One region of the Bradyrhizobium ganzhouense genome, then DNA from elsewhere that is predicted to be linked to it. Evidence: riboswitches for the same ligand, from Rfam matches in the RefSeq annotation. Region 1 holds a riboswitch; the other holds the start of a gene.
What was found. A riboswitch is a leader RNA that binds a small molecule or an ion and turns the genes downstream of it on or off. The one in region 1 is predicted to bind S-adenosylmethionine.
Positions count from the first base shown of each region.

Region 1 (4,456 bases):
TTTGTGCGCGGCGTCACGGCTTTCAGGATCGCGTCGACATCGCAGGTCAGGTTCTTCTCAGCCGCGACCACGTTCCTGGCGCCGACCGCCATGGTCGCGATCGGGTAGACCAGGAAGCCGTGCGTGGTCGAGATCGCCTCGTCGCCATGGCTGAGATAGGTGTGGGCGAGCAGGTTGAGGATTTCGTCCGAACCTGCGCCGCAGATGATGCGGTTCGGATCGAGCCCGAACGAGCGGCCGATCGCCTCGCGCAACACGCGCGAGGTTCCTTCCGGATAGTCTTCCAAATGGTCCGCGACGCGCTTGAAGGCCTCGATCGCCTTGGGCGAGGGTCCGAACGGCGTCTCGTTGGCCGAGAGCTTGAACACCTTGCGGCCCGGCTCCGGCACCGGGGTCTTGCCGGGCGTGTAGGGCGCAATATCGAGAATGCCGGGATTCGGCACGGGGCGGGACATCTTCAACTCCGGATAGGCTAGGTCAGTTCGCGATTTACGATTTCGACCCGGTCGGGCGCACCGTATAGCGCGTTGCGTGGCTGCCGACGAGGGCCGTGGAGCGCACCGAGGCCCCCGCTTCGATCAGGGCAGCCCTGATCTTGTCGATGCTGGTGGCTGATGTGACCGAGACCAGCAGCGCCGCGCCGTCGAAGGCGGTATCTGGCACCGCCACGATCTCGGCGAGCGGCGACAGGGCGCGCGCCACCTCGGCATTCCACCCCGACACGCGCACGCTGAAGGTCTCGACCTCCGTCACCACGGCGCTGTCGGCGACGCGCGAGATCGCGAACACCGGTAGTGCGGCCGGATGGTCGGCACGCTCGACGAAGGGCATCCGCGCGATGATCTTCGGCGCGCCGTCCGCTTCCAGCTCCAGCCACCACGGCGTGCGGCTCGAGGTCGCCGAGACCAGCGCCAGATCGCCCTTGGACATCGCCACCGCTTCGACCGCGGCCTGCGCGCTGAAATGCGCGACGTAAGGAACCGTGAAGCCGAAATGGAAGCGCACGGAATCGCGCATCGCCGGCTCGCTCACCGAGATGTCGGCATGCACTGAGAACGGCGCCTGGACATAGGTGAAGGTCGAGATGATGACGCGCCAGATGCTCTCGACCGTGTCGAGCGGCAGGATGCCGCGATGGCGCTGCACGATGTCACGCATCATGGAGGCTTCGCGCGCCGGGCGGAACGCCGAGCCGACCTCCTGGGTCTGCTTCACTTGGATCAGGCGGTCGATGATGTCGCCGCGCTGCATCAACAGGCGATGAATGCCCTCGTCGATCGCGTCGATCTCCTTGCGCAATTCCTGGAGCGATGGTGGCGCGGGCGGACGTTGGGACATATCTGACGGTTGCTGTTGTGAGGCTGCGGTCGGTGCCCTGATTAGGCAGTCGGAGCGGCGAAAGCAAAGAGAAATGACAGCCTTTTTGGTCGACTTATCAGGGCTGAATTTGGCTCATCCGGACCGCGACTTGACGAAAAGCGCCCAAGCCAGTAGGTTTTTGCCTGTTCCGTGGTCATTTGAGCCGGCCGGCTTGCAGCCACGTTAAAAAACTCGCTAAACAGGCCGGGGACGTTTTCGATCCCGGCCGAACCTATCGTTCAGGCCGGGTTTTTCATGGCCTGATTTCATCGCGATCTCACGTTTGATCGCAAACGAGGTCGATGGTCAGAGATGGTTGGCGTCAAGTCTGTCCCCAGTCCCGCGATCAGTGCCGACGATCGGTCGCATGAGGTCGATCATCCGAGTTCTGAAGTCGCGCAGTTCGGCGCCGACCAGCCGCTGCGGCTCGATTGCGGCATCGATCTCACCCCGTTCCAGATCGCCTACAAGACCTATGGCGAGCTCAACGCCGATCGCTCCAACGCCGTGCTGATCTGCCATGCGCTGACCGGCGATCAGCACGTCGCCAATGTGCATCCCGTCACCGGCAAGTCCGGCTGGTGGGAGACGCTGGTCGGTCCGGGTCGCCCGCTCGATCCCAGCCGCTACTTCATCATCTGCTCCAACGTGATCGGCGGCTGCATGGGCTCGACCGGGCCGGCTTCGATCAATCCCGCGACCGGCAAGGTGTGGGGCCTGGATTTCCCCGTCATCACCATCCCCGACATGGTGCGCGCGCAGGCGATGCTGATCGACCGGCTCGGCATCGACACGCTGTTCGCCGTCGTCGGCGGCTCGATGGGCGGCATGCAGGTGCTGCAATGGACCGCGGCCTATCCGAAGCGCGTGTACTCCGCGCTGGCGATCGCCTGTTCGACGCGGCACTCGGCGCAGAACATCGCCTTCCACGAGCTCGGCCGCCAGGCCGTGATGGCCGATCCCGACTGGCACAATGGCGCTTACGCGGATCAGGGCATCCATCCGCATCGCGGCCTCGCAGTCGCGCGCATGGCCGCGCACATCACCTATCTCTCGGACGCCGCGCTGCATCGCAAGTTTGGCCGCCGCATGCAGGATCGCGAGTTGCCGACCTTCTCGTTCGACGCCGACTTCCAGGTCGAGTCCTATCTGCGCTACCAGGGCTCGTCCTTTGTCGAACGCTTCGACGCCAATGCCTATCTCTATCTCACACGCGCGATGGACTATTTCGACATTGCCGGCGACCATGGCGGTGTGCTGGCGAAGGCGTTCGCCGGAATCGAGACGCGCTTCTGCGTCGTCTCCTTCACCAGCGACTGGCTGTTCCCGACCTCGGAATCGCGTGCGCTGGTGCACGCGCTGAACGCGTCGAGCGCGCGGGTGTCGTTCGCCGAGATCGAGACCGACCGCGGCCACGATGCCTTCCTGCTCGACGTGCCCGAATTCTTCGACATCTCCCGCGCCTTTCTGCATTCGGCAGGCAAGGCGCGCGGGCTCACCGGCAAGAATGACTGACCAAGAATGACTGACGAGGACGGCTAGCGATGTCTGTACAGGAAGTGCTGCCGCTCAATGGCCTCACTGCGGAGCAGTCCGGCCCATTTCGCGCCGACCATCTGCTGGTCGCCGAGATGGTCAAGCCGGGCTCGAAAGTGCTCGACGTCGGTTGCGGCGACGGCGATCTGCTTCAGTTGCTCGAGACCCGCGGTATCGACGGCCGCGGCATCGAGCTGTCGCGCGAGGGCGTCAACCGCTGCGTGGCAAAGGGCCTCGCGGTGGTGCAGGGCGACGCCGACACCGACCTCGTCAACTATCCCGACGACGCCTTCGACTACGTGATCCTGTCGCAGACGCTGCAGGCGACGCGGCAGCCCAAGGTGGTGTTGGAGAATCTCCTGCGCATCGGCCGCCGCGCCATCGTGTCGTTCCCCAATTTCGGCTTCTGGCGGATGCGCCTGCAGCTCCTGGTCGGCGGTCACATGCCGCGCACGGAGAATCTGCCGGCCAGCTGGTATGACACCGCCAACATCCATTTCTGCACCATCAAGGACTTCGTCGAGCTCTGCGACGAAATCCACGTCAAGATGGAACGCGCCGAGGCGCTCGACCTCTACGGCCGCCCGTTGCGGCTGCGGCTGCCCTGGTGGGTGTGGAATCTGTTCGGCGAGCAGGGCGTGTTTCTGCTGAGCCGCGGGCAGGGGAAGTAGTTCGCTGCCCGTAGCCCGGATGGAGCGAGGCGCAATCCGGGGCAGGTTGCGCCGCGTTTAGGAATCCCGGATTGCGCCTCGCTCCATCCGGGCTACGCGACCTCCTAATGCGCCGCCAGCGACCTCGCATCGCGCACCGGCCACCGGCCGGCTTCCACCAGCGTCACAAACCGCTCCACGCTCTCATTGAACAGTGCGGGCTCTTCGAGATTGAGCACGTGGCCTGATTTCGGAAACATCGCAAGCCCCGCTGCCGGAAGATGCTTCTTCAGGAACAGGCTCGCCCCGATGCACGGATCATCCTCGTCGCCGCAGATGATCAGTGCGGGCGTTGCTACCTTCTTGATCGCATTCGTCAGCGTGTAGATCGAGGGACGGCCGCCCTGGAAGCCGCGCATCGTGTTGGCCGAACCCTTGGAATCGTGCCGCGCCAGTGCAGCGTAGAAATCGGCATGACCGCGCGGATCCTTCACCAGGAATGGAATCCGGCTTGGCGCCTCGCGCGTGACTTTTGCGACTTCTGCGGAGCCCAGCGTCTCGAATTGCTCGGCATTGGCACGGCATTGCTTGCGCCAATTGTCGAGGGTCTCGAGCTCCGAGCCCGAGCCGACGCCGGCGAGCGTCATCGACAGTGCGCGATGCGGCGCATTTAATCCGACCTGGAGCGATGAATAGGCGCCCATCGACAGGCCGACGAGATGCGCGCGCTCGACCTTGAGATGATCGAGCACCGCGAGCGCGTCGGTGTAGAAATGTTCGTAGCTGTAGACCTCGCCCGCCGGCACATCAGATAGCGTGTAGCCGCGCGCGGAATAGGTGATGCAGCGATGGCCGCGCGAGAAGTAACGCATCTGCGGCTCCCAATTGGTGTAGTCGGCCGCGAACTCATG
Region 1 is NZ_CP181318.1:1,154,710-1,159,165, forward strand. It holds gene hisC (histidinol-phosphate transaminase) at 1-455, opposite strand, end outside; gene ACLFLU_RS05395 (chorismate mutase) at 490-1,338, opposite strand; SAM riboswitch at 1,500-1,579, shown strand; gene metX (homoserine O-acetyltransferase MetX) at 1,672-2,874, shown strand; gene metW (methionine biosynthesis protein MetW) at 2,904-3,566, shown strand; gene ACLFLU_RS05410 (alpha/beta fold hydrolase) at 3,671-4,456, opposite strand, start outside.

Region 2 (4,456 bases), 320 kb from region 1:
GACGTACCGGCCGATGTGAATTGTCGTCCCGGCGAAGGCCGGGACCCATACCGCGTGATCTACCGCGTGATCTATCGATGGCGCGCGGCGTTCATACCGCCGCGTGATCGTCTACTACCATCCTTCGCCAAATTGCGCCCTGTGGCTATGGGTCCCGGCCTTCGCCGGGACGACAATAACCTCACGCCTTCTCCAGCGCCGCCGTCAGATCCTCGATCAGATCATCCGCATGCTCGAGCCCGGCCGAGAAGCGGATAAAGCCTTCGCCGATCCCGAGCTCGGCGCGCACTTCCGGCTTCAGCCGCTGATGCGTCGTCGTCGCCGGATGGGTGACGAGGCTCTTGGCGTCGCCGAGATTGTTCGAGATCTTTGCAAGCTTGAGTTCGTTGAGCACGCGGAAGGCAGCCGCCTTGCCGCCCTTGACCTCGAAGCCGACCAGCGTCGAACCGCCGCGCATCTGCTTTTTCACCAGCGCCGCCTGCGGATGATCGGCGCGGCCGGGATAGACCAGCCGTGCAATCTTGGGATGGCTCGCCAGCACGTCGGCGATACGCGCCGCAGTGTCGGTCTGCGCGCGCACGCGCACGCCGAGCGTCTCCAGGCCCTTGAGCAGGACCCAGGCGTTGAACGGCGAGATCGACGGGCCGGTCTGGCGCATGAAATTGTGGATGTGCTCGGCGATGAAGGCTTCCGAGGACAGGATGATGCCGCCGAGACAACGGCCCTGGCCGTCGATGTGCTTGGTCGCGGAGTAGACGACGACATCGGCGCCGAGCGCGAGCGGGCTCTGCCAGATCGGCGTGGCGAACACGTTGTCGACGACGAGCCGCGCGCCGCCGCTGTGCGCGATCTCGGCAATCGCGGGAATGTCGAGCACGTCGAGCGTCGGATTGGTCGGGCTCTCCAGGAAGAACGTCTTGGTGTTCGGCTTCAGCGCACGCTGCCACTGGTCGAGATCGGCTCCGTCGACCAGCGTGGTCTCGATGCCGTAGCGCGGCAGCAGGTCCTGAATGACGTAGAGGCACGAGCCGAACAGCGCGCGCGACGCGACGACGTGATCGCCGGCCTTGAGCGGCGCCAGGATCGCAGTCGTCACCGCCGCCATGCCTGTTGCCGCCGAACGCGCGGCCTCTGCGCCCTCGAGCTCGATCATGCGGCGCTCGAACATCGCGATCGTCGGGTTCGAGTAGCGCGAGTAGATGAAGCCGGGGTCCTCGCCCTTGAACCGCGCCTCGCACTCCTCGGCGCTGTTGTAGACATAGCCCTGGGTCAGGAACAGCGCCTCCGACGTCTCGCCATATTGCGAGCGCAGAGTGCCGGAATGGACCAGGCGGGTTTCTGGACGGTATTGCGTGGTGGACGCCGGGGACTTCGACATAGGCTCTCCTCTGCGTGACCATCGAAAATGGTCACAAAAAAACCGGCCTGGATAATTTCCACGGGCCGGGATCACAGAGGTCCCCGGCCTGTTTAGCGACTTATTTAACGTGGCTGCAAGCCGGCCGGCTCAAATCACCACGGGATAAGTGATGCTCATATTCCGCAATGCCCTTTTCGTCAAGGCGTCCATCGGATAGCCGTAAAAGGCTAGTATTTCCCGCATGTCCGGATGTATTTGACCCCCGATGAGGACCCCCGGTTGACGTTCACGGTTGCCGCCGACGCCAATGGTATCCTGCCCGACCGCATGATCGCGGCGATGGCGGACGCGGGCCTCATCCTGCCTGCCTACGATTTCGTCGAAAGCCAGATCCAGCCGGCGAGCCTCGATTTGCGCCTCGGTGACGTCGCCTATCGCGTGCGTGCGAGCTTCCTGCCCGGCCCCGGTGCCACCGTCGCCGAGCGCATCGACCAGTTGAAGCTGCACGAGTTCAGCCTCGCCGACGGCGCGGTGCTCGAGACCAACTGCGTCTACATCGTGCCGCTGCTGGAGAGCCTGGCGCTGCCGCCGGAGATCGTCGCGGCCGCGAACCCCAAAAGCTCGACCGGCCGGCTCGACGTCTTCACCCGTGTGATCGCCGATGGCACGCGTCGTTTCGACATGATCGGCGCCGGCTATCACGGCCCGCTCTACGCAGAGATCAGCCCGAAGACGTTTCCGGTGCTGGTCAGCGAAGGTTCGCGGCTGTCGCAGGTACGCTTCCGCACCGGTGATGCGATCCTCAGTGCCGACGCGCTTGATGCGCTGCATGCGTCCGAGCGTCTCGTCGACATCGACGATGCGGATCTGGCCGGCGGCGTCGCCGTCTCCGTCGATCTCTCCGGCGAGAAGGGCACGGGCTTCGTCGGCTACCGCGCCAAGCGTCACACCGGTGTGGTCGATGTCGATCGTCGCTCCGGCTACGCGGTGGAAGATTTCTGGGAGCCGATCTCGGCGCGTCCCGACGGCAGCCTGATCCTCGATCCCGGCGAGTTCTATATCCTCGCCTCGAAAGAGGCCGTGCAGGTGCCGCCCGATTACGCCGCGGAGATGGTGCCGTTCGATCCGCTGGTCGGCGAGTTCCGCGTGCACTATGCCGGATTCTTCGATCCCGGATTCGGCTATGCCGGCGCCGGCGGCCAAGGCGCGCGCGCCGTGCTGGAGGTGCGCTCGCGCGAAGTGCCATTCATCCTCGAGCACGGCCAGATCGTCGGCCGCCTCGTCTACGAAAAGATGCTGGCGCGCCCCGACGCCATGTACGGCCAGCGCATCGGCTCGAACTACCAGGCGCAGGGCCTGAAGCTGAGCAAGCATTTTCGGGTGTAGTGCAAGCTCCGTCCTCCGCCGTCGTCCCGGCGAAGGCCGGGACCCATAACCACAGGGAGTAGTTTGGCGAAGGCTCGTGGTTGCGAGCTTCCCGCAAAACTACTCCCTGTGGTTATGGGTCCCGGGTCTGCGCTTTCGCTTGCCCGGGACGACGGGGTAGAGTGTTGCGGCACCAACGATAACAACAAGCCGGGAGCAAACATGACCGCATCTGACGCCGCGCAGGACGCGCAATGGAAACGCTGGCGGGCGGTCGCCGATCTCTATCATGCCTACTTCACCGGGCTCATCCTCACCGTGGTCACGCGCCGCGGCACCGCGGATGCGGCCGAATTCGTCTTCCGCGTGTTCCGCCGTCAGCAGCAGGAGCGCTTCCTGCCGGGACTCGAAAAGCTTGGACTCAGCCGTCTGCCGCCGGCGGTCGCGGCTGCGCAATATCACTACCTCTCTAACTGGATCGGCGGCGTCCACGTCGAATACATGTATGAGAGCGACACCAAGGCCTGGATCCGTTATCCGCCGCCGCGCTGGATCTGGAAGGGCACCGCGATCTGTGGCGTGCCCGGCGAGGTCAGCCGCGCGATGTTGCGCGGCTGGCACGCCAACAACGGCGTCGCGCTCGGCGATCTCCGCCTGGGCTTCGTCTGCACCAAGCAGAGCGTCGACGGCCAGGATGGGCTCGAAGGTTACTACCATCAATACGATCATCCGCTCGAGCTCGACCAGCGCCTGGTCTTCGCACGGCACCTCGAAGCGCCGCTGTTCGACGCGAAGACGGCGCCAGCTCTGCCAGTGTCGAGCTGGCCGAAGCCGCGGCTCGAAAAGGCCTATCGTAACTACGCGATGGAATATGTGCGCACCGCAGCACCCGTGATGGTTCAGCTGTTCGGGCCGGAAGATGCCGGCTATCTGCTGCATCTCACCGGCAAGCTGATCGGCATGCAGTACTTCGATGAAGTCGCAGCAGCGCTGTCGATGAGCCGTGGCGGCGCCAACGAGTTCGCATCATTCCTCAAGGCACTGTTCGCCGCGCAGGACGACGCGGCCGAGGCAACGAGCTCTGAAGGCACGTTCGAGATCCGCCAGCAGAGTTGGAAGCTCATGGACGATGTCCCTGACTATCACCGCGCTTGCGCGAAAGTGCTGGAGGGCCTGTTCGAGGGGCTAGCCGCTGGATGTGGGCGACACATCGGCGTTCACCTGCGCCCGACCGCAGGCGGTCGTCCTCCGCTGGTCTGGACGATCGGGTAATTCCACCACTTGAAATGCGCTGTCGCAGGGCACGCCTGCGCCGGGCGCAGGAGGAATCGGCAATTGCCGTGCTAACAAACGGCTCGCCGCGCCCTATGCGCGAAGAAATCGATTGGCACACCTAGATATTGCTGCGCCGCATTTGGCGCCCGTGCCCGGGAGAGGAAATGTCCGACATCGCCGAAATCCCGGCCGTTGAAGAGGAGCGTCTGCTGCCGCCGCCCCCGCGTCCGGTGCGGAGCGCGCTGACTGACGGGCCGATCCTGCGCACGCTGCTCAGCCTCGCCTGGCCGAACGTGGTCGCGCTGTCGGCGGGCACCTGCGTGGTGATCGCGGAGACCTCCTATATCGGACGGCTCGGGGTGGAAGCGCTGGCTGCGATGGCGCTGGTGTTTCCGACCGTGATCCTGACCATGACGATGTCCGGCGGCGCCATGGGCGGCGCGGTCGCTTCAGCCA
Region 2 is NZ_CP181318.1:832,609-837,064, forward strand. It holds gene ACLFLU_RS03835 (SGNH/GDSL hydrolase family protein) at 1-19, shown strand, start outside; gene ACLFLU_RS03840 (O-succinylhomoserine sulfhydrylase) at 182-1,378, opposite strand; SAM riboswitch at 1,450-1,529, opposite strand; gene ACLFLU_RS03845 (2'-deoxycytidine 5'-triphosphate deaminase) at 1,610-2,746, shown strand; gene ACLFLU_RS03850 (hypothetical protein) at 2,948-3,997, shown strand; gene ACLFLU_RS03855 (MATE family efflux transporter) at 4,165-4,456, shown strand, end outside.
Region 2: another riboswitch for S-adenosylmethionine. It lies ahead of ACLFLU_RS03840 (O-succinylhomoserine sulfhydrylase); the one in region 1 lies ahead of metX (homoserine O-acetyltransferase MetX).